Regions from separate parts of the Paenibacillus polymyxa M1 genome, predicted to be linked through region 2. Evidence: riboswitches for the same ligand, from Rfam matches in the RefSeq annotation. Region 2 holds a riboswitch; each other region holds the start of a gene.

Region 1 (7,319 bases), 1.9 Mb from region 2:
ACCGAGACAGCGGCAGCTGTCAGCAAGGTAGATATGATCAGGACAGATAGCTTCGTCGCATCTACATGAACCCCCATATGAGCCGCTTGACGTTCTCCCAAAGCCAGAATATTCAGCACCCGTGCCCGGTTCCATAGAAACACCAGCCCAACGATCACGTAAGGTAAAAGAATTCCCGTATATGACCAACCTCGCAGACTGAGACTTCCCATCGTCCAGTACAATATTTCATTGACTGTTTCCTTCGACATGGCTGCCAGAAAAGAAACAATGGCTCCCCCAAAAAATTGCATCACCACACCTGATAAAATGAGGCTTTGGGTCGGAATTTTCCCACCTTCACGCGCCAACGTCAACACCATCCACAGCGTCAGCATGCCGGTTATAAATGCAACTAGCGGAAGCGTCCATATACCCACAAATGAAAATTGAAGCCCCCAATAAATCAGTACTGCTGCTCCGACCGAAGCTCCCGAGGATACCCCAAGGGTATACGGATCAGCCAAGGGATTACGCAACACACCCTGAAATCCGGCTCCCGCCAGCGCCAGCGCTGCTCCAACCAACATTCCCAGTAACACCCGTGGCAATCTGACCTTCAAAATGATCTGCTCTGAGGATGTATTCCAATCCGGTGTAAACGTATCACCTAACCACGGTAGGTGGTTGATCAAAATACCTGTGATCTGGCTGACCGGAAGACTGACCGAGCCGATGCCAAGACAGAGTAGCAGCGTCAGCAGCAGCAAGACAAGACCTGTCCCCCCAAAACCGATCAGTCTACGGTTCATTTGAAAATTTCAGGGTACACGCCCTTAGCCACTTCCTTGAGCCCTTCCGTTACGCGTGGCCCCGGACGACTGATCAAATTATCATCCACGGCAAATACACGATGGTTACGAACAGCCGATATTTGATCCCATCCACTGCGAGCTTTAATGATATCTCCGAGGGTCTGGCCTGTTTTGTCGTCCTTCACACTTTTACTGTACAAAATCACGTCAGGGTTTGCAGCTATAATATTTTCCTCACTGATTTGGTACCACCCCTTCTGCGTAGCACCTACATTTTCACCACCTGCTAATGTAATCAGCTCGTCCATAAACTCGCCTTTACCCACTGTCCAGCCTGGTGAAAACTCGACGTATACCCGCAGCTTCTGCCCTTTGCCGATATTTTTAACTCCTTCTTTCACTTCTGCTACATCTGCTCTCATCTTGTCAGTCACCGCTCTCGCTTCTTTCTGATGATCGGTGATTTTCCCATACAATTCGATGTTAGCTATGACATCTTCAACTGTTTTCGGTTCAGTTTTAAAAATCATAATTCCCATGTCACGCAGCTTAGTCGTAGCCTGTTCACTAAGTGAAATCCCTGCAAAAACAACTTCCGGGTTCGCAGCAATGATCGCCTCTTCGTTCGGTTTCATAATACCGCCCATTTTAGGCTTTTTCGTAGCTGCCTCCGGGTAATCAGAGTAGTCGGATACACCAACAATTTCCTTATCCAGTCCGATAGCGAACAGCGCCTCGGTTTCTGCCGGGGAGACGGAAACGATCTTATCCGGTGCTTTTTTAAATGTAAATTCCTGTCCTGTTGCATCCTTAAGCGTTAGCGGGTAAACCGTTTTGCCCGGAGGCACTTGTGCGGTTACGGTCTGTCCCGGCTGCTGTGAAGAAGCTTGGCCCTCTTTATTTTGTGCATTTTTTCCATTCGCGCCACATGCACTCAGCCCAACTGCCAATATCAGCGCCAATAGACCTGTAGTCCATACCTTTATTTTTTTTCCTGCCATGATTTGCACCCTTTCATACAAAAATCGTTAAGAGCGTTACTTGAACTTCATCCGATATTTTCTCATTCCAGCCTTCTTTTCCTATCAAAAACCCCCGCATCCTCATATCAGGACACAGGGGTCACGTTAGCACAGATCGTGCGCAGGCGGGCAGCTTCTTTCCGCATGGACAGTCACTGCGAACACGTCATCCTTTCCTCGAAGGATTATGGTGACAGGCGGACGGGCAGGTATCCTGACTTATGGAAAATGCATGTCCTGATATTCTTTCATATGCTTGGCGGCACATAAAACAGGGCTAATGAGCATGTTTCCATTTACAGTGGCGGGACCGCGTCGGACTCACACCGACTTCCCTTTTAACAGCGCAATAAAGGAAAGCAAGTTCCTCACATAGCGCCGACCTCGTCTGCTGGATATTTGATGTAGTGGTAGTCAAGCCGTTCTTTTACTTGATGATTATAGGTTAAAAAGAGTTAGCTTACAACCCAAGCAGTCGCTTTATTCGCCTTGTTTAACCTAATGAGAAAGCAATCTTGCTATACAATTGTGCGGTCCTGTCAACCTTAACTGAATCCTAAATGCTTCTCCCGGCTTCGGATTCAGACTCCAAAAATCATGGCCAGGCATAAGCATACAAGCCAACTGACGAATTACACCACCATGCGTGACAATCAAAACAGAGGACGGCGCAGCATTCGACTCCATTGGCTGAACTTCCAAAGCAATGCGCCACGCAAACAGAGAGTCTAGGAATTCACGCAGACGATTCACAAAATGAATCCAAGGCTCTCCTCCAGGTGGGGTGAATTGTTGCGGCTCATCAATCCAAGCGCGATACAACGCCACATCCTTAAGCATGTCATACGTTTTTCCATCCCACTCACCAAAGTGAAGTTCTCGCAGATGTGGTTCCATGATAGGAGGCATAGCAGAGAGGGAACATTCAGACGTCAATGCTGACTCCGGCAAAATGATCTGCAAGGTCTGGCGACATCGCATCAAGTCGCTGCAATAGATTCGAGCAAAGGAATGTCCCTGCAATTTTTTCTGTAAAGTCTTTAACTCCTGCTCTGCTCCCGACAGCAAACCCAAGTCGGCATGTCCCAGATATCGATGTTCCTTATTCCATAAGGTCGTGCCATGACGAACTAGCACGAGCTCCATGTCCCACTGCAGATCTTCTTTAGCATCATTCGGCTTACTAACCTGTTGTGAGTTCGGACTTGGTGCACTTTCTCGCACTCTTTTTCCTTCTGTATCTTGTTTCAAAATCGTGTCACTCCTCACTGCATCCATCCCAAGGCAAAACACCCTGCAGCTCCCATCAAACATAACCCTACAAACATAGTGGATACGGCGAACATCAGCCGGATCGTATGCCGGATATCCTTCGACTCCAGCGGTCGTATCCCTTCGCCCATATATGCCCGAAAGGAGCGTATGCCGTGATACACATTATAGCCACCGAGACGAATCCCTAGGGCACCTGCCACCGCTGATTCGGGAAATCCGCTATTTGGGCTTGGATGCAGACGGGCATCCCGCTTGATTGTCCGCCAGCTTCTTGCAGCATCCAGCCGATACAACCACGACGCTATCACTAGCATAACTGCTGTCATGCGAGCCGGAATGTAGTTAGCTACATCATCCAGCCGTGCCGAGGCCCAGCCTAAATGCAGGTACTTTTCATTTTTGTAGCCAACCATTGAATCGAGCGTGTTTACGGCACGATATGCCAGTGCCAAGGGTGCTCCCCCGATCAGGGCATAAAAAAGCGGGGAAATAATGGCGTCCACGATATTTTCAGCGACCGTTTCGACGGTACCGCGCACAATTTCGGGCTCGTCAAGCTGCTGCGTATCCCTTCCGACAATCATGCCTAGCTCCCGACGTGCCCCAGTCAGGTCATTCGCCTGCAACGCTCGGTATACTGCCATCCCTGCGTCCTTTAGACCTTTGGAAGCAATCGTAGTTGCAATCAGAACAATTTCTACAACGACAGACAACCACGGGTGAATCCAGGCAAGCACACGCAACAGCCCCCAGGCAAGCACAAAGGAACCCCCAGCCACAATAAATGGAAGCAGTATGCCCGCACGTTTCAGTCCTCGGTCACTGCGGACCTTACGGCGAATCGCTTTTTCCAATGCTGAAATGGCATGTCCCATCCCGATGACTGGATGCGGCAACCATCTCGGATCACCGATTAGCCTGTCCAGCAGATAGGCTGCCATGATAACCAAGCTAACGATCACGCCGCTCCTCCTCCAGCACTTCACTCAGTGCAGACAGCAGCATATTGTTGGCTTCGGCGTCCTTAACCGCAATTCGAAAATGGCTCGCTGACAGTCCAGGATACATGGCACAGCTACGTATAAGAATCCCGCGTTGTCCAAGCGCCTGCTGAATAGCCGATGCACTCCACGTTCCCGGCGCCCTTGCTAGCACGTAATTGGCTTCGCCGGGAACGACACCACAGCCCCATTCCGCCAAGGCAGCCAGTAAGCGACTGCGCTCCGTAGCAATCAGTTCCTGTGTGCGGCGCTCATAAGCTTGCCCACTTCTCAGACACGCCTCTCCAGCCAGCAACGCCAGTCCATTAACGCTCCAGGTCACCTGTTTGGCCGTCATTTGCCGGATATAGTCCGGATGAGCAATCGCATAGCCCAATCGTAAGCCAGGAATGGCATAAAATTTGGTCATCGATCGGATCAAAATCACATGAGGATAGCGTTCCAGCACAGGCAATAATGAGATTTGCCGTTCCAGTGGGATAAAATCAATAAAGGCTTCATCCACCACTAACACGGTACCCGTTCTGCCAGCCGCCTCTGCCAGTTCATATAGCTCCTGCTCACCATATTGCACACCGTTTGGATTATTCGGCTGCCCAAGGAACAATACATCTACCTGCTCCATGAGCTGAAGGATGTCCTCCACGTCTGCCTTCCATTGAAGCGAAGCCTTCCCGTATACCCGATGGATCTCGGCTCCGAATTTGCCAGCCAGCTCGGCATATTCCGAAAAACACGGCTCCACTGTACCCACACGCTTGGGTGCCAGCCCTAATAGCAAGAGCGCCATGCTTTCAGCCGCGCCGTTACCGATGCTCAAAGCCTCCGGTGGAACCTGCAGCCGCCGTGCCAGCATATTTTTAAAATGGCGGTGTCCAGGGTCTGGATAGCGAATCACCGTGTCCAATGAGCTTTGCAGCGCCTCAAGCACCTCCGGTGGCGGACCGAGCGGATTAATATTCGCACTAAAATCCACAAAATCCGCAGCAGCTCCACCAAATGTCGCGGCAGCCGTCTCCCTGTCCCCGCCATGACCGTAAACCTCTATCATTGCCTCTCATCCTTTCCGGCCGTTTCCAATCATTTAGATCCATTATGAGGCTGCTTTTTGCGTCCCGTCAATGCAAATGAGCTTTTGTACATGGCTCACTTGGGTTACAATAGAGGGAGGCACACATAAATTACACAGTTTATATACGGAGGAATGGACATGCTGTTCATCGACAACCAGGGCATACACGATCCAGCCATTAATCTTGCTATTGAGGAATACGCGCTCAAGCATCTACCGCTGGACGACAGCTACCTGCTGTTTTACATTAATCAGCCTTCTATTATTATAGGCAAGCATCAAAACACCGTTGAAGAAATCAACGCTGAGTTTGTGAGAGACAACAATATTCAAGTTGTTCGTCGCCTGTCCGGCGGCGGGGCTGTATATCATGATCTCGGTAACTTAAATTTCAGCTTCATTACCAAGGATAATGGGGAGTCCTTCCATAATTTCCTCAAATTTACGCAACCTGTGATTGACGCCCTCCGCCAAATGGGAGTAGAAGCCGAAATGACAGGACGCAACGATCTGCAAGTCGGAGAACGTAAAATTTCAGGAAACGCTCAATTTGCTACACGTGGACGTATGTTCAGCCATGGTACATTGATGTTCAATTTGAATCTGGACAATGTGGCTGCATCGTTGCACGCCAATCCCGAAAAATTCAAATCCAAAAGCACAAAATCCGTCCGTAGTCGCGTGGCTAACATCAGCGAACTGATGGACCGTGAGATGACCATAGAACAATTTCGCGAGGAACTGCTGCGGTCCATCTTTGGCTCAGAATTGGATCAGGTGCCTCAATATAAGCTCACCGATGCGGATTGGGCTAAAATCCATGAAATCTCCAAAGAGCGCTATCAATCGTGGGATTGGAACTACGGTCTATCCCCCGAGAGCAATATCAAGCACACACGTAAATTCCCGGTCGGTATTATAGATATCCGCATGGATCTGAAGGAAGGCTACATCCGTGATATTAAAATTTACGGGGATTTCTTCGGTGTAGGTGATGTCGCTGATATTGAAAATATCCTGCGCGGCAAGCGTTATGATGAAGGTGAGGTCCGTCAAGCCTTATCCTCTCTCGATTTGAAGCATTACTTTGGTAATATTGAGCTGGACGACTTTGTTGGACTTGTATTTTTGGAAGACTAAGCGTTACTTTTTCCCATGGTTTCAAGCCAATACTTCAGTGGTTATAAGGGGACAGGCTCTTATGGGCGGCGTCCCTTTTTCAATGCAATATTGTCATTTTGAATATTATAAGATACAATTTTAATATTGCCCCATGATAGAGATAAAGGAGAGATACCGATATGTATAAATTAATTGCCATTGATATTGATGATACTCTCATTAATGACCAGAAAGAAGTTACTCCAGCGACACAACAGGCATTGGAAGCTGCTGTAGCTAAAGGTGTGGTGGTTACTCTCGCTACTGGACGAGCTTATGCCTCCGCGCACAAAATTGCACGCCAGACGGGGTTGAATGTACCGATCATTACGTACCAAGGAGCTTTGGTTAAAAATCTGCTCGACGAAAACGTGCTGTATGAGCGTTATGTTCCACTCGTGGCTGCACGTCGTCTGTACGAATTTTGCGTGGAACGCAATCTGCATCTGCAAACATATATAGATGACAAATTGTACACACGTGAAGATAATCAGAAAATTAAAGATTACACCGAGCTGAACAACACGGAATATTTTGTAGAGCCTGTGTTCAGTAAAGTTATAGAGCAACCGGCCCCTAAATTGCTGATCATTGACGAGCCGGAAGTGTTGGATGAATTAATTCCCGAACTGCGCGAACTGCTTGGCAACGAGGTGCATATTACAAAATCCAAACCTCATTTCCTGGAAATTATGCATCATGAAGGCACTAAAGGCCACGCCCTTGCCTTCCTTGCAAACCATTTTGGCTGTGATCTGTCGGAGACCATTGCGATCGGCGACTCGTGGAATGACCATGAAATGCTGGAATGTGCTGGTCTCGGCATAGCGATGGAGAATGCGATTCCTGATTTGAAAAAGCTGGCTGATTACATTACTCGCAGCAATAATGAAGACGGTGTTAAGCACGCCATCGACAAATTCGTACTCAATGTTGAATAAGCAAAAAGTGACTATTTCCGTAATACTTATATAAAGTATTTCAACAACAAAGC
Region 2 (7,319 bases):
AGCATTTCTGATACATCAGGAATGCGCGGACTGTGGATATCGTATACACCCAGACCGATGCCTTTGTCGTAAACCTGATCCTCAAAGCTAACAATCAGTTCTCCGTGGCTACGAGAGGTTTCAATAGAAATCACGTCGGCATCCATGTCTGAAATGGACTGGATCATATCCTGGAATTCGGAATAGCACATGTGTGTATGGATTTGGGTCGCAGGCTGAGCGGTGGCCGTGGTCACAAGGAAGGCTTGAACAGCCCAATCCAAATAGGCCTGCTGTTGTTCTTTTTTCAACGGAAGCCCTTCACGAATTGCGGGTTCATCCACCTGAATCATGCTAATACCCGCTTGTTCGAGTGCCTCTACCTCTGCCCGTAATGCCAGAGCTAACTGCAAAGCTACTTGCCTGCGTGGAATATCATTACGTTCAAAGGACCAGTTCAAAATGGTCACAGGGCCTGTAAGCATCCCTTTAACTGGCTTGGAGGTTAACGACTGAGCAAATGCCGTCTCTTCCACGGTCATAGGTTGATCGAACGACACATCTCCGTAAATGATCGGCGGTTTAACACAGCGGGAGCCGTAGGACTGCACCCACCCGTTTTGTGTAAAAGCAAAGCCTTTCAGCTTTTCGCCAAAAAATTCAACCATGTCGGTCCGTTCAAATTCCCCATGTACAAGCACATCTATGCCAATGTCCTCTTGGATATCAATCCATTCCTTGATCTGCTGTTGGATAAATGTCCGATATTGCTCGGCAGACCATTCTCCTTTGCGATAGTGCAGACGGGCCTTGCGGACCTCAGCAGTTTGCGGGAAACTGCCGATGGTCGTCGTAGGCAGTGGGGGCAACTTCAGCCTATTTTGCTGAATCACCCGGCGCTCGGCGAAAGGAACGCTGCGTGACAGTGGCTCTTTTGCCAGCAGGTCGGCCAAATCGGCAGCTGTCTGTACCCTTGCCGCGGAGCGGTTGAAGCGGGCTACCGCATCCGAACTTTGCTCAAGCTTGGCAATTGCAGATGGATCGTGCTTACCAAGTGCAGCCGTCAAGACTGCGATTTCATCCAGCTTTTCATCGGCAAAGGCTAGTGCATGCACCAGTTCTCGGTCCAGCTTATGCTCTGCGTCCAGACTGACCGGCACATGCAGCAGACTGCACGATGGCTGTACGATAAGCTGTGCGGCAGTGGTCTGTTCTGCTAACTGGTCCAACAGTGCAGCCACGGCATTCAGGTCGCTGCGCCAGATATTGCGTCCGTCAATGACACCAGCACCCAGCGTTTTCCCTTTAGGGAAGCCATGCTGGCATATATGCTGAAGATTTTCGCCATCATCGTATACAAAATCAAGACCCAGTCCCTGTACCGGAAGTTCAGTCAGACGCTCATAATGGTCCAGGCTGCCAAAGTAGGTTTGCAGCATGATGTTCAACGAGGGTGCAGCTTGGGTCAAAGCTTCATAGACCTCCTGAATAATCTCCAGATCCTCTGCCGGGAATGAGGTGGTCAGGACAGGTTCATCGATTTGGACCCATTGAACGCCTTCTGCTGCTAGCTCTGACAAGACTCGGGCGTATAAAGGCTGGAAGGTTCGTATAATAGAAGCGAGATCCTTACGATCATAGCCTTTGGATAAAACAACAAATGAATAGGGACCGATGAGAACCGGTTTACCTTCAATGCCTAGCTCCTGCTTTGCTTCACGATAAGCTAGTAATGGTTTGTTTTCAGTGAGCACCGGAGCCGCATTTGCCAATTCGGGAACGATGTAGTGGTAATTGGTATTCATCCATTTGGTCATTTCACTGGCAGTAGCTCCCTTCTGCCCACGTGCGATCCCGAAATACACAGATAGAGGAATTGGACCTGTAGGACGATAGTTGAAGCGTTCGGGGACGAGACCGAACATCACGGATGTGTCCAGCACATGATCGTAATAGGAGAAGTCTCCGACAGGAATGCGATCAATCCCTTTGTCACGTTGCTTGCTCAGATGCTCCAGACGCAATCTTTTCATCTCACTATGCAGTTCGCTTTCGTCAATACTACCCTGCCAGAAGCGCTCCAGTGCTTTCTTCCATTCCCGGTTCCCACCGATACGTGGATAACCCAGATTACTGCTAATCAAACCCGACAATGCAGATCGTTCGTTAATGGACATGTAGGTTTCCTCCTAACTGGTAGCCAGTTTATTTTTACGTACCAAAAAAGGCATTCTGTCCCCAAGGCTAAAAATGAGTAGGGGAAAGAATGCCTCCGCGATTAAAATTCAAAAATACGGCGACTGCTCTTAACACCTCCCTATCTTCCGTAGGTACTGCGATGTTGTTAAAATAGGCAGGTCTCCTGACTTACGGATCATGACGTTCAGCATCCCTTCCCGGTCTGTGGACCAGTGGGTGTATGAGTAGCTGAACATTCCCCGTTTACAGTGGCGGGACCGTCCCGGATTTGCACCGGCTTCCCTTTTAAGTCTGATCTGAATAGAACAGACACCTATTTCCAGGCTATGCGATTAAGGTATGACGAATAATTATGCACTCGTATACTTGTTCACCATCATAAGTGAAACTCACAGGATGTGCAATAGAAACAGTAATAGAAACTGGAGTGGAATCTGTTAGTTATATGCAAAAAAGACAAGCCCACCCCATCGTGGGGACTTGTCTTTGATATAGTATCTTGCTAAGTAGAACATCGCCTTTAAGCCAATGAAACGGTGTAACCTGCCTGAATACTGGCTCTCACATCTACCAGACGTTGATTACGACTGCCTCGAAAGGGGAGGGTCAGATCCTTTTGCTGTTCAACAAAACGGCCATCTACAATCACGTCACACAAAAACGCTAGCTCCTGTCGTTCCGGATCCATGACCAGATCCTCGTAAACAAAGCCTGTATAGGCCCATACGGTTCGGTCGGGACAAGCCGCGCGGAAGTCACGTACAAATTGCGAGCATTCTGCTGCTGAGAAAAAAGGGTCTCCCCCGCAGAGAGTCAGTCCGTCCAACAGCGGGTTATCCATGATATCACGGATAACCTCCTGTTGACGCTCAGGCGCGAATGGCTCCCCTGCGCGGAAGTTCCACGAAGCTGGATTAAAACAGCCGGGACAGGCATGGCGGCAACCGCTAATGAATACGACGGTGCGCAGGCCGTATCCTTCATTCAGAGATTCCGGAATATAGCCGCACAAATTCACTTATGCTTCACCCGGTCGCGAACTTCGGCTTGCTTGGCAGCATTAAAACGAACGGTATAATCTCCTGTCAGATATCCGGTTACCCGACGTAAACGCTGAAAGTGCGTGTGCTCCTCATCTGTGCCGCATTGAGGACAGCTTGTCCCGATAATTCCTTCATAGCCGCATTCCGTACAACGATCTACCGGATGGTTGATGGAAAAGTAGCCGATGTTCTGTTGAAGTGCGTACTGAACAATTTTAAGAAATGCATCCGGGTTATTCCGTGCATTACCGTCCAGCTCAATGTATGAAATTGCACCCGCATTACATAGATTATGGAACGGAGCCTCCAAGCTGATTTTACGTGCAGCGGGAAGCTTGTAATACACCGGAATATGAAAGGAATTCGTGTAATATTCCCGGTCATTGACCTCAGGGATAATTCCGAAGTCACGTTGATCCAGCAATGTAAACTTGCCTGACAGACCTTCGGCAGGCGTTGCGAACAGTGTAATATTTAGATTGTAGTGCTCACTCATTCGATCACAATACATGCGCATGGAAGTGATGATTCGCTGTGCTTCACGGTATACAGCATCATCTTCCCCGTGGTGTTTTCCATATAATGCTTTCATGCACTCAGCCAGCCCGATAAAACCAATCGAAAGTGTACCGTGCTTTAGGAGGCTTCCTACCTTCTCATCAGGTGCCAGTTTTTCTCCGCCTTCCCATACCCCTTCGCGCATCATAAAGTCCGAAGCTTTGGCTGGCTGGCTGGTCTGGATATGATAGCGATGGATTAGACCGTCTACTGCAATTCGCATAACCTCTTCCAATCTCGCGTCAAAGCGATCCCGGTCAGGTGTCAGACGCTTGCCTGTGCAAATACCGTATTCAATCCCGAGCCGTACCAGATTAATGGTATTAAATGAGAGATTACCCTTGCCGCTCTGGCGGTTTCTACCGAAACGGTCAGAAATGGTGCGGGTACGGCAGCCCATCGTGGCAATGATGGTATCGGGGTCATCTGCGCGGTAATAGGGCAGGTTGAAGGTAGCATCCACATTCACAAAATTGGGATACATCCGCTTGCTGGAGCACTCTACCGCCTTTAAGAACAAGTCGTAGTTGACATCGCCCTCTGCCTGGTTGACTCCTTTTTTACATTGGAAAATATGTTGTGGAAAAATAGGAGTTTCCCCGCTGCCGAGTCCGCGAATTGTGGCTTCCAGCAGTGATTGCGAAACAAGCCGACCTTCAGCAGACGTACACATCCCGTAATTTAGTGAAGTGAACGGAATTTGCCCCCCTGCCCGACTGCTCATCGTGTTCAGGTTATGAATGAGCGATTCAGCGGCCTGCCGGGTTTCTGTCTCTGTCTCTTCGCGTGCGAATGAGTATGAACGAGGACAGATTTCTTGCAAGTGGGTATTGGCTAGATGCAGTTCTTCGTCAGACCAACGGGAGTCTAGCTCTTCCTCGAACAGCCGGAGTCCTTTGCGCAGATGCTTGCGGAAGGAACGAGCAACGTATGGAGCAAGGTCCCAATCTATTTTATTGGCAGAGACACCACCGAATTGGCTATTTTGCTGAGACTGGAATATGATGGCGACCAGTGCCATCGCAGACATAATTGTTTGCGGTGTGCGTACAGAGCCATTGCCTGTATTGAAACCGTCTTGTAGCAAACGACCAAATGGGATAAAGATACAATTTGTAGTTCCGAGCGCATATTGGTCCAAATCGTGAACATATACATACCCGTGGTCAATGGCGTCTGTCAATTCAGGCGGAAGTACACGCAAGCGCGCATACCATTTGGCATATTCCGAGCCAAGCTTGCTCATTTTGCCACTGAACGATTCTCCATTTAAATTTGCATTCTCCCGCAGCATGTCCAGATCTTGTGCCCCAATGACTCGCTCGCCGATGTCGTATAATTGATGTTCCTCCAGCACCTTCATCGTAAAACCCTCCATATAGTAAAAAATATATATTTTTCACAAAAACAACATATTGATGATATCTAGTGATAACCAATTGTTTCGATCTATATATTGTATATACGTAGACATGGAGAGTATGTGACTATTGTCACATTGATGGGAGCAGGAAGCACAAAAAGGCCAGGTATAGAATAAGAGACACATCCACAGATATGCGCCTTACTCTATACCTGGCCACCGCAGTTGCAACGAAATAAGTAGGTTTGCAAGTACATCGTATATGATATTGGGAAATAAACTTTTAGAAGGTTTAGAGCAGCTTTTTCAGTTGGGACACACGGCCTTGGGAAATATCGAGCATTTCTGCATACACTTTTTGTGGCAGGTTCGGATGTTCCTGAATCAGCTTGCGGAGCTTTTTTACCATTTCACCTTGCTGTACTCTGGATTGCTTGGGCTGCCAGGTTGTGTTGGCTTGGATCGGTTTGGTGCGTTCTTGAGCCTGGATGGCATCATTGCTTGTGGCATGTACATGTTCATCGTTCTTTAATAACTGAATGCAATCAGCGCAAATAAAGCTGTCCCGAAAATAAGTTAAATGATCCACTGCGCCGCAAAATTTGCAGGAGACACCCGTGTATTTCCTTAATACAAATCCTTCTTCATCTACGAAGAATTCAAGCGAATCACCGATATTGATATCCATTGTGGTACGCATTTCCTTTGGGAGTACGATTCGCCCCAACTGGTCCAGAGGCCGTGTCATTCCGGTATTTTTCATCAGCGCTTCCTCCTTCAATGATATATCCTGATTATACCAAAAAATATCATTTTTAGCTTTATATATGAAAGGGAAAATGTAACTTTTTTTCTCGTATGCCGTAGTCTGACTTTCATCCAATTTAGGATGATTTCGGTATTGTTGCCGGTGTGCTCCTTTTTCGCTATGATATATAAAGCGCTTTCGTGAAAGGACTTTTTATCATCTTAATGAAGCTAAGGAGATGACGGATTTGAGTCATGAAACAACGGGTATCGAATATTTATTTCAAGATCCGAAGATTCACCTGGACGAGCGTGTACGGGATCTCGTGTCGCGACTAACCTTAGAGGAAAAGATCGAATCTATGCTGCAATACCAGCCGGCCATTGACCGTTTGGGAGTTGCAGCTTACAAGCACGGTACGGAAGCGGCACACGGGATCGCCTGGTTGGGGGAGGCAACTTCATTTCCTCAGCCTGTGGGATTGGCCTGTACTTGGGACACGGAGTTAATGCGGCAGATCGGCTCTGTTATTGCAGATGAGGCGCGTGTCTACTATCGTCGTGACCCAAAATTGAACGGTCTGACCCTGTGGGCACCTACAGTGGATATGGAGCGTGACCCAAGATGGGGACGTAACGAGGAAGCCTACGGCGAAGACCCGTATTTGACGGGAGAATTGTCGAAGGAGTTAGTCAAGGGGATACAGGGTGATCATCCGGTATACTTGAAAGCGGTTGCAACACTGAAACATTTTCTCGGTAACAATAATGAAGTGGACCGGGGAGTCGGCTCCTCCAGCATAGACCCCCGAAACCTGCGGGAATATTATCTAAGAGCTTTCGAGAAGCCTTTTACGGAAGGCGGAGCCCAGTCGATGATGACTTCCTACAACTTGATTAACGGAACGCCTGCTACGTTGTACCATGGTGTTAACGATATTGTCAGAGGCGAATGGGGAATGGACGGCTTTGTCGTAAGTGATGCGGGAGATGTTATGGGGATTGTAAACGACCATCAATATTACGATTCCCATACGCCGGGCGTGGCTGAATCTATTCGCGCAGGAATTGACAGCATTACGGATGATGCGGAGCTCTCCAAGCAGGCAATTCGAGAAGCTTTGGAGCAAGGATTGCTACAAGAAGAAGACTTGGATCGGGCATTGTTCCATACGTTCCGTGTTCGTTTTCGTTTGGGGGAATTTGATCCGGCGGCAGACAATCCCTATGCGTCCATCGGTGAGGAGGCTTTAATGACAGAGCAAGCCCGTGAATTGTCGTTGCGTGCGGCGAGGGAGCAGATCGTACTGCTCAAAAATGAGCAAGAACTTCTGCCATTAAACCCTGCCCAGTGCGGCAAAGTAGCGGTCATTGGTTCGCATGGCAATGAGGTGTTCCACGATTGGTATTCCGGTACGCTGCCTTACCGG
Region 3 (7,319 bases), 200 kb from region 2:
GCTTCATGGGTGAGTATTGCGCAGCCGTTTTATTTTGGTAAGCCAGAATTCAGCATTATGGCGGTATGCACGATGATTATCGTCAATATTGTCAGCATGGTCGAGTCTACGGGGGTTTATCTGGCAGTAGGTAAAGCGATTGATCAGAAGGTGGAACAAAAGCAAATCGTCAATGGACTTCGTTCGGAGGGGCTTGCGATTATGCTGGGCGGTATTTTTAATGCGTTCCCTTACACGGCCTTCTCGCAAAATGTGGGTCTGATCTCGCTAACTCGCGTCAAATCGCGTAACGTTATTTTTGCTGCGGGCGGCATCATGGTCGTTCTCGGTTTGCTGCCTAAGCTGGCTGCCTTGACGACAGTGATTCCTAACGCTGTGCTGGGCGGGGCAATGATCGTCATGTTTGGCTCGGTTGCTGCATCAGGTATGTCTATTTTGTCAGAAGTAGATCTGCGGAAGGAAAGCAATCTGCTGATCGCAGCATGCAGTATTGCTGTAGGCCTAGGCTCAGCTGTTCTGCCGCAAATGTTTGACCAACTGCCTAGCTTTGCCAAAATGCTGCTGCAAAATGGTATTGTATCGGGCTCGATTACGGCAATTGTCTTGAACATCGTTTTGGCAAGAAAACAGGGTGAATCGGTCAAAGGCGTAAATGTCTCGGAGGTTCCACAGAAGGTTTGATGAATAGGAAATAGATAAAAACAGCCGGAAAGAGGACGTAGCCTCTTTTCCGGCTGTTTGGCATGGGGTTACCCAGAGCGGATTATAGTGGTGGATGTTTTCGGACCATGGCGCAGCTTCCCGAAAGGGGGTGAAGCCGATGGTCACACTTGTGTCGTGCTACGATGTGTTGCGTTGGATGGTTACGTTACTAAGCCTGGTGTTTAGTATTCGTAAACTTTATCGCTGGCTGCGTCGGAAATTTCGGAACAAGCGAAAACCCACCGCTTGATTAGGTTAGGCGCCTAACGGTGGGTTTAGCTAAGCATTTAGCGCGCCGTGGTGATCCACAGCCTTTCAAATCCTAGGAGTCTTTGCCGTTGGCGCGGCGAAGGCTCTTTTTAGTATACGGATACGGTGGATATCTCTATACCTAATTTTAGCACGTGAATTGCGTGCATGCAATGAATAGTCACAGCCTTGATTCTCATCGTATCATTCAAATTTAAAATATTACGCTGCATTTGTTGACAAGCCAGTAGCAACAAAATAAGATAATCCTAATTCGTAATAAAAAGGAATAAAGGAAGAAAACAGGTGTGAGCCGGACAACTCTATATACGAGGTTTTGTTGAGACGATGTAGATAGTTGTTGAGCGTGTTCACTTAAAAGGGAAGTTCGGTAGATTCCGACACGGACCCGCCACTGTAAACAGGCATCAGCAGGGTACTGCTGGAGCTTTCAGAATAGCCACTGGAACTGTGAGGAACCGGGAAGGCCTGAAAGATAAGCCTGGAGTCAGGAGACCTGCCTGTTTTGACATCACTGTCAGACCCACGGGATGCTGGGGAGGTGGTTAGGCGTGCTGCATACGGAATGTCTGAAACCGATCTGATCCCTTCTATGTTTTTGGAGTTGGCTTTGAGGTGAGTTTTGACATTTTATAATGAAAGCATTTCTGACTGCTGGTCAAGTGGTTGGGAATGCTTTTTTCGCGTTTTGCGTTAGGTTTATACGATATTTTACAAGATAGAGGAGGACATGTGGGATGATAGGCAATCGTAATAGGCGTTCATGGTTCATATGTACAGGATTGCTGCTGCTGATGGCAGTTATGGCTCTTTCGGGATGCGGCACAGCCACGAAGACGGAGGATAGCTCAGGCAAGGGTGAGAATACGCCTGCACAACAGACTCCAGCAGGTAAAAAGCTGGTGATGGCGTATACGTGGAAACCGTCAGGCGTCGATCCGCATGGAGACAATAGCTGGGATGTGATGCGTTCCGGTGCCGGTGAGACACTCATTCGTTTGAATGAAAAGTTGGAGCCTGTGGCTTGGCTAGCCAAGGAATGGAAGCACGACAGTCCTAACGTGTGGACGTTCAGCTTGCAGGATAAGGTCACTTTTCATGATGGAAAGAGTATGGATGCAGTAAGCGTAAAAGCATCTTTGCTGCGCTCTATCGAGAAAAGTCACCTGGCGAAGGATTTACTGGATGTGAAGTCCATTGATGTAAATGGCCCGCTGACGTTGAAAATTACGACAAACCAACCGAATGCAGCGCTGGCATCCAATCTGGCTGATCCGTCAACAATCGTGCTGGATGTGGAATCCATGAAAGATGAGCAGAGCTACCCTGCAATGACAGGTGCTTTTAAAATCAAAGCCTTTAACAAGGATCAATCCTTGGTCGTAGAGCGTTATGACGGATATTGGGGCGAAAAGGCACGACTGGCTGAAGCAACGATGAAATTCATTACGGACGGTAATTCGCGCCTGATGGCGTTGCAATCCGGTGAGGTAGATGTAGCGACGGATATTCCGGTAGATAACGCAGGGGTATTAAAAAAGAACGACAAGCTACAAGTGCTGTCGGCTCCGTCCTTGCGTACCCATATGATTGTGTACAACATGGAATCGCCTGTGTTCAAGGATGCGACCAACCGTAAGGTGGTGGACAGTCTGATTCCGCGCGCATCCATTGTGAGCGCCGTCATGAGGGGCTTCGGTACGGAGGCAAGCAGCCCGTTTCCGAGTATCCTTCCCTTCGGTAAGATTGAGCGCAAAGCATTGAACGGAACGGCAGAGCAGTTGTTGACGAAGGATGGCTGGCAAAAGGATGCCCAAGGCACATGGTCCAAGCAGGGCAAGCCATTCGAGGTTACGCTGCTGACCTTCCCTCAGCGTCCGGAGCTATCCGTCATGGCTGAGGTTATTCAGAGCCAGTTGCTGAATGAGGGAATCCAGGTCAAAATTCGCAAGGTGGAAAATATCGACGAGGCGTTGACCAAAAACGATTGGGATTTTGCTATGTACAGCATGCTCACGGCCCATACAGGGGAACCGCAGTATTTTATGGACATGTTCTACTCCTCTACAAGTGAAGCTAATGTAAGCCGTTATGCTTCCAAACCGCTGGAGGATATTCTTAACAGCCTGAAGTTGGCAAAGGATACCGCACAGCGTAATGCGGTAACACTGCAAGCGCTGGATATCATCAATACAGACTTGCCGCAGTCGTTCATTGTACACCCTGACAATGTGTTTGGCGTGAAAAAAGGGGTAGAGGGCTTTACGCCGCATCCGATCGAGTATTACTACATTACAGCGCAATCTGATATTGCGGAATAACGAGCTACGTATCCTATGATTCGTTTTATACTGGAACGTGTGGCGCAGCTGCCCATCATTGTATTCGTTGTATCCACGCTGACTTTTGTACTGATGAGGCTGGCCCCTGGTGACCCTGCCCTCATTTTGCTCACCGCGCATAATGTTCCTGCTTCTGGGGAGGCGCTGACCGCGCTGCGAAACGAACTGGGCTTGAATGAGCCGCTTCATATTCAATATATGAACTGGCTGCGGGATGTGTTCACGGGACATTGGGGAACCTCATATGTGTCCAAGGAGTCGGTGCTAAACGAACTGTGGAGCAGACTACCCGCTACGGTGGAGCTAGCTTTGGCGGGCTTTGCCGTCATGACGGTGCTTACGCTTGGGATGGGCCTGGCTGCCTCGCTAAAAGTCAGCGGTCCACTAGATCGTCTGGGCAGGCTGTTCGCTTTGCTAGGATCGTCGATCCCTTCTTTTTGGCTTGGTTTTCTGCTAATCTATCTATTTTCCGTTCGCTTGGGCTGGCTCCCATCCATGGGAAGGGAGGACTGGACACATTTAGTACTCCCAGCGCTGACGCTTGGTGCAGGATTGGGAACGGTGCAAGCTCGTGTATTGCGCGCTCAAATGCTGGAGCTGAGTGACCGCAATTTTGTGAAGGCAGCGAGGGCTCGCGGTTTTTCCCGTATGCATATTCTCTTTTTTGAGCTATTTAAACATGCCGTTCTGCCAATGGTTACGCTGTTAGGTACGAATCTATCATTTATGCTGGCAGGTAACGTCATCGTAGAGACCATTTTTTCATGGCCAGGGTTGGGCAAGTATTTTATAGATGCAATTACGCAGCGGGATTACCCGGTGATTCAGGGATATGTTATGTTTGCTGCATTTTTAATTGTAGGTGTTCAGTGTTTGGTGGATGTGGTCCAGACGGTGATAGATCCAAGGCTGCGTTTGCGTTAAGGGGGAAGCTGAAAATGAAAAAGATACGGCTTTCCTTTAGAGGAAGCTTGCTGACAGGGGGCGCACTGTTTGGCCTGATCGTGCTGCTCGGATTGCTGGCTCCATGGGCCGCCCCTCATGATCCTCTGCATGTGGATCTTCTGAACCGTTTGGCACCACCCAGTCGGAAATATCCTTTTGGTACGGATCATCTGGGTCGGGATGTGCTGTCACGGCTCATTTACGGGATTCGGACGAGTGTGCTAATCGCTTGTGCGATTACGGTAGCTACGCTGTGTATCAGTCTGCCCACAGGCTTGCTCATTGGTTATGTGCGAGGGCGCGTGGATCAGTTGATTATGCGGGGAATCGACGGCGTACTGGCTTTTCCTGATATTATTTTAACGGTAGCGATTGTGGGTATTTTGGGGCCGGGTTTCGTCAACATGACTCTAGCGATTATTGCGGTACGGTGGGCGGGCTATGTCCGCTATATCCGTAGTTTGGTTCAAAAAGCTTGCCAGGAGGACTATGTACGGTATGCCCGTTTGTTCGGTAATTCACACGTGCGCATACTAAGGCGTTATGTATTGCCACAAGTATGGCCGCAATTGTTGGTTTATACGGTATGGGATATCGGACGCGTGGTGTTAATGATCGCTGGGCTCTCCTTTCTTGGACTGGGTGTACAGCCGCCCAAGCCAGAGTGGGGTGTGATGCTGCATGATGCAACCTCGTATTTTCAGGTGGCTCCGCATGTTATGATCTTCCCGGGTTTGGCGATTATGCTATTTGTGCTTGCCTGCCAGCTTCTGGGTGATCATTTTTCGGAAAAGGAGGCGGCAAAATAGTGGGGGAGCGACCAGTCACGGGGCGAAAGGACACGATAGAGCAAGCATACATGCAAAAACCGTTGTTACACGTGGAACATTTGGAGATTTGCCGTACAGGTGTAAGAGCCAGCGGAAGCGAAAGCAAACCGCTATTACGGGATGTGAACTTTTCCGTCTACCCAGGGGAAATTGTAGCCTTGACTGGGCCAAGTGGATGCGGCAAAAGCCTGACCGCACACGCAATCGCGGGTATGCTGGACCCAGGTGTTGGTGTTACGCAAGGGTGCATCTACTATAACGGGGAAGACATTATCCCGTTCCATGAACAGCGCTGGCAAAGACTGCGCCGTGGGGAAATTGCCCTGCTCATTCAGCAATCGCTGAGCGGGCTGAATCCGATCCGTACCGTCCGTGCCCAGCTGACGGATACGCTTAGACTGAACGGGGGGCGCCTGATGCGCGCCCAGAAGGAGCTGGGGCAAGCTGATGCTGCCCCGTCCCACACTGCATCGCAGCCCCAGGGTGTGCTGTCACGGATGCGGCTGATGCTAAATCGTGTCACAGAGCTGGCTGGAGGCCGTACTATTCCAGGGCAGGAATCCTATTTGTGTTCTCTGCTCCGCAAGGTCGGTTTTGCCGATCCTGAGCATATTCTGTCATCATATCCTTTTGAACTAAGCGGAGGTATGTGCCAAAGGGTACTGCTGGCTGCAATGTTAAGCTCTGGTCCGCGCCTCTTTATTGCCGACGAGCCTACTACAGCGCTGGATGTTATTAACCGCGACAAGGTTCTGGCCTTGCTTCTACAGTTGAGGGAAGATTTCGATCTCACGATTTTGTTAATTTCACATGATCGTCAGGGGATAAGCCGCATAGCAGATCGGGTGCTGGAGATGACCCCGGAAGGAAGGATGCAACCGTGATACTGGAATTGAAGAACGTCACCAAAGCTTACCCTGTCCGCAGACGGAGAAAAGGCTGGTTCAACACGAGACAGAGTGAGCAGCAGGCTATACAGAAAGTGAGTCTGGAATTACGACAGGGAGAATGCCTTGGATTGGTTGGAGAAAGCGGAAGTGGCAAAAGTACGCTGGCACAGTGTATTCTGGGGCTGGAGTCGTTGACCTCGGGGGAAATCTGGCTGGATCACCGGCCCATACATACTAGAAGGATGAAGGATATTCATCTGTACAAACGAATCCAGTTGGTTGCGCAGGACTCGGCCTCTTCACTGCATCCCCGTATGACCATTCAAGATATTTTGATGGAGCCGATCCGTAACTATTTTCCTAAGCGAAAGGTAAGGGCGCTGGATATCTGCCTTTCCTTACTGGAATCGGTAGGGTTGGAGGCTGACAGTCTGGGAAAATACCCTGCACAGCTAAGCGGTGGACAAAAACAGCGGGTGTGCATTGCTCGGGCGTTGGCGGTTGAACCAGAAATCATCCTGTTCGATGAATCGGTCGCCAATCTGGATACGACAACCCAGTCTTCCGTGCTAGACATGCTCAAAAGAATGCAACTCGAACGCCAGCTGTCCTATCTTTTTATCACTCATGATCTTCAGTCCACCCGTACGTTCTGTGATCGTGTTGCCGTCATGGTTCAGGGAGAGATCGTGGAAATATTTGAGGATTGGGATGAAGAACTATTGAAGCATGAATACACGCGTGCCCTATTTCAAACATTGGCGGATTAATCCATAAATTCAATATTATAAAAATTCAAAATAAATAATAGCTCTGCTTGCCGAATATTGTTGACAAAATATAATGTGGTACCTATTCTAAATATGATTATGATAATCATTATCACATATATAGAAAAGGGGAAATACATTGATGTCCGTTCGACACCGCAAGACTGCCACCCTTATGTTGGTGACACTCCTCTTATTATCCGTTATTCTGGGCTGCGCGAAGCAGGAGAACACACCTGCATCCACCTCTACTAACGGAGCTGCCAATGAAAAGTCGATCACGCTATCGTGGCCACGGGACATTGGTACAATGAATCCTCACGTATACAACCCTTCCCAACTTTTTGCACAATCCATGATTTATGAGCCGTTAGTCAGCTACAAGCAAGGAGGCAAGCTGGAGCCTGCTTTGGCTGAATCTTGGACCATATCCAAGGACGGCAAGACATATACGTTTAAGCTGCGTAAAGGTGTGAAATTTTCCGATGGAACGCTATTTAATGCAGCGATTGTCAAAAAGAACTTTGACGCTATTATGAAAAATGAGAAAACGCATAGCTGGCTTGGTAT

What was found. A riboswitch is a leader RNA that binds a small molecule or an ion and turns the genes downstream of it on or off. The one in region 2 is predicted to bind cobalamin.
Region 1: it holds a riboswitch for cobalamin, as region 2 does, so the genes downstream of both, PPM_RS06625 (ABC transporter substrate-binding protein) here and metE (5-methyltetrahydropteroyltriglutamate--homocysteine S-methyltransferase) in region 2, are expected to answer to the same signal.
Region 3: it holds a riboswitch for cobalamin, as region 2 does, so the genes downstream of both, PPM_RS25580 (ABC transporter substrate-binding protein) here and metE (5-methyltetrahydropteroyltriglutamate--homocysteine S-methyltransferase) in region 2, are expected to answer to the same signal.

The regions. Positions count from the first base shown of each region.
Region 1 is NC_017542.1:1,514,012-1,521,330, reverse strand. Features, by position in the region: gene PPM_RS06630 (FecCD family ABC transporter permease) at 1-791, opposite strand, end outside; gene PPM_RS06625 (ABC transporter substrate-binding protein) at 788-1,795, opposite strand; cobalamin riboswitch at 2,003-2,214, opposite strand; gene PPM_RS06620 (histidine phosphatase family protein) at 2,315-3,067, opposite strand; gene cbiB (adenosylcobinamide-phosphate synthase CbiB) at 3,082-4,053, opposite strand; gene cobD (threonine-phosphate decarboxylase CobD) at 4,043-5,143, opposite strand; gene PPM_RS06605 (lipoate--protein ligase) at 5,303-6,304, shown strand; gene PPM_RS06600 (Cof-type HAD-IIB family hydrolase) at 6,466-7,266, shown strand.
Region 2 is NC_017542.1:5,488,767-5,496,085, reverse strand. Features, by position in the region: gene metE (5-methyltetrahydropteroyltriglutamate--homocysteine S-methyltransferase) at 1-2,156, opposite strand, end outside; cobalamin riboswitch at 2,314-2,510, opposite strand; gene nrdG (anaerobic ribonucleoside-triphosphate reductase activating protein) at 2,699-3,196, opposite strand; gene PPM_RS24690 (anaerobic ribonucleoside triphosphate reductase) at 3,193-5,142, opposite strand; gene PPM_RS24685 (AbrB/MazE/SpoVT family DNA-binding domain-containing protein) at 5,435-5,905, opposite strand; gene PPM_RS24680 (glycoside hydrolase family 3 protein) at 6,138-7,319, shown strand, end outside.
Region 3 is NC_017542.1:5,691,689-5,699,007, reverse strand. Features, by position in the region: gene PPM_RS25585 (nucleobase:cation symporter-2 family protein) at 1-681, shown strand, start outside; cobalamin riboswitch at 1,287-1,491, shown strand; gene PPM_RS25580 (ABC transporter substrate-binding protein) at 1,710-3,293, shown strand; gene nikB (nickel ABC transporter permease) at 3,309-4,238, shown strand; gene nikC (nickel transporter permease) at 4,253-5,068, shown strand; gene PPM_RS25565 (ATP-binding cassette domain-containing protein) at 5,068-5,973, shown strand; gene PPM_RS25560 (ABC transporter ATP-binding protein) at 5,970-6,749, shown strand; gene nikA (nickel ABC transporter substrate-binding protein) at 6,892-7,319, shown strand, end outside.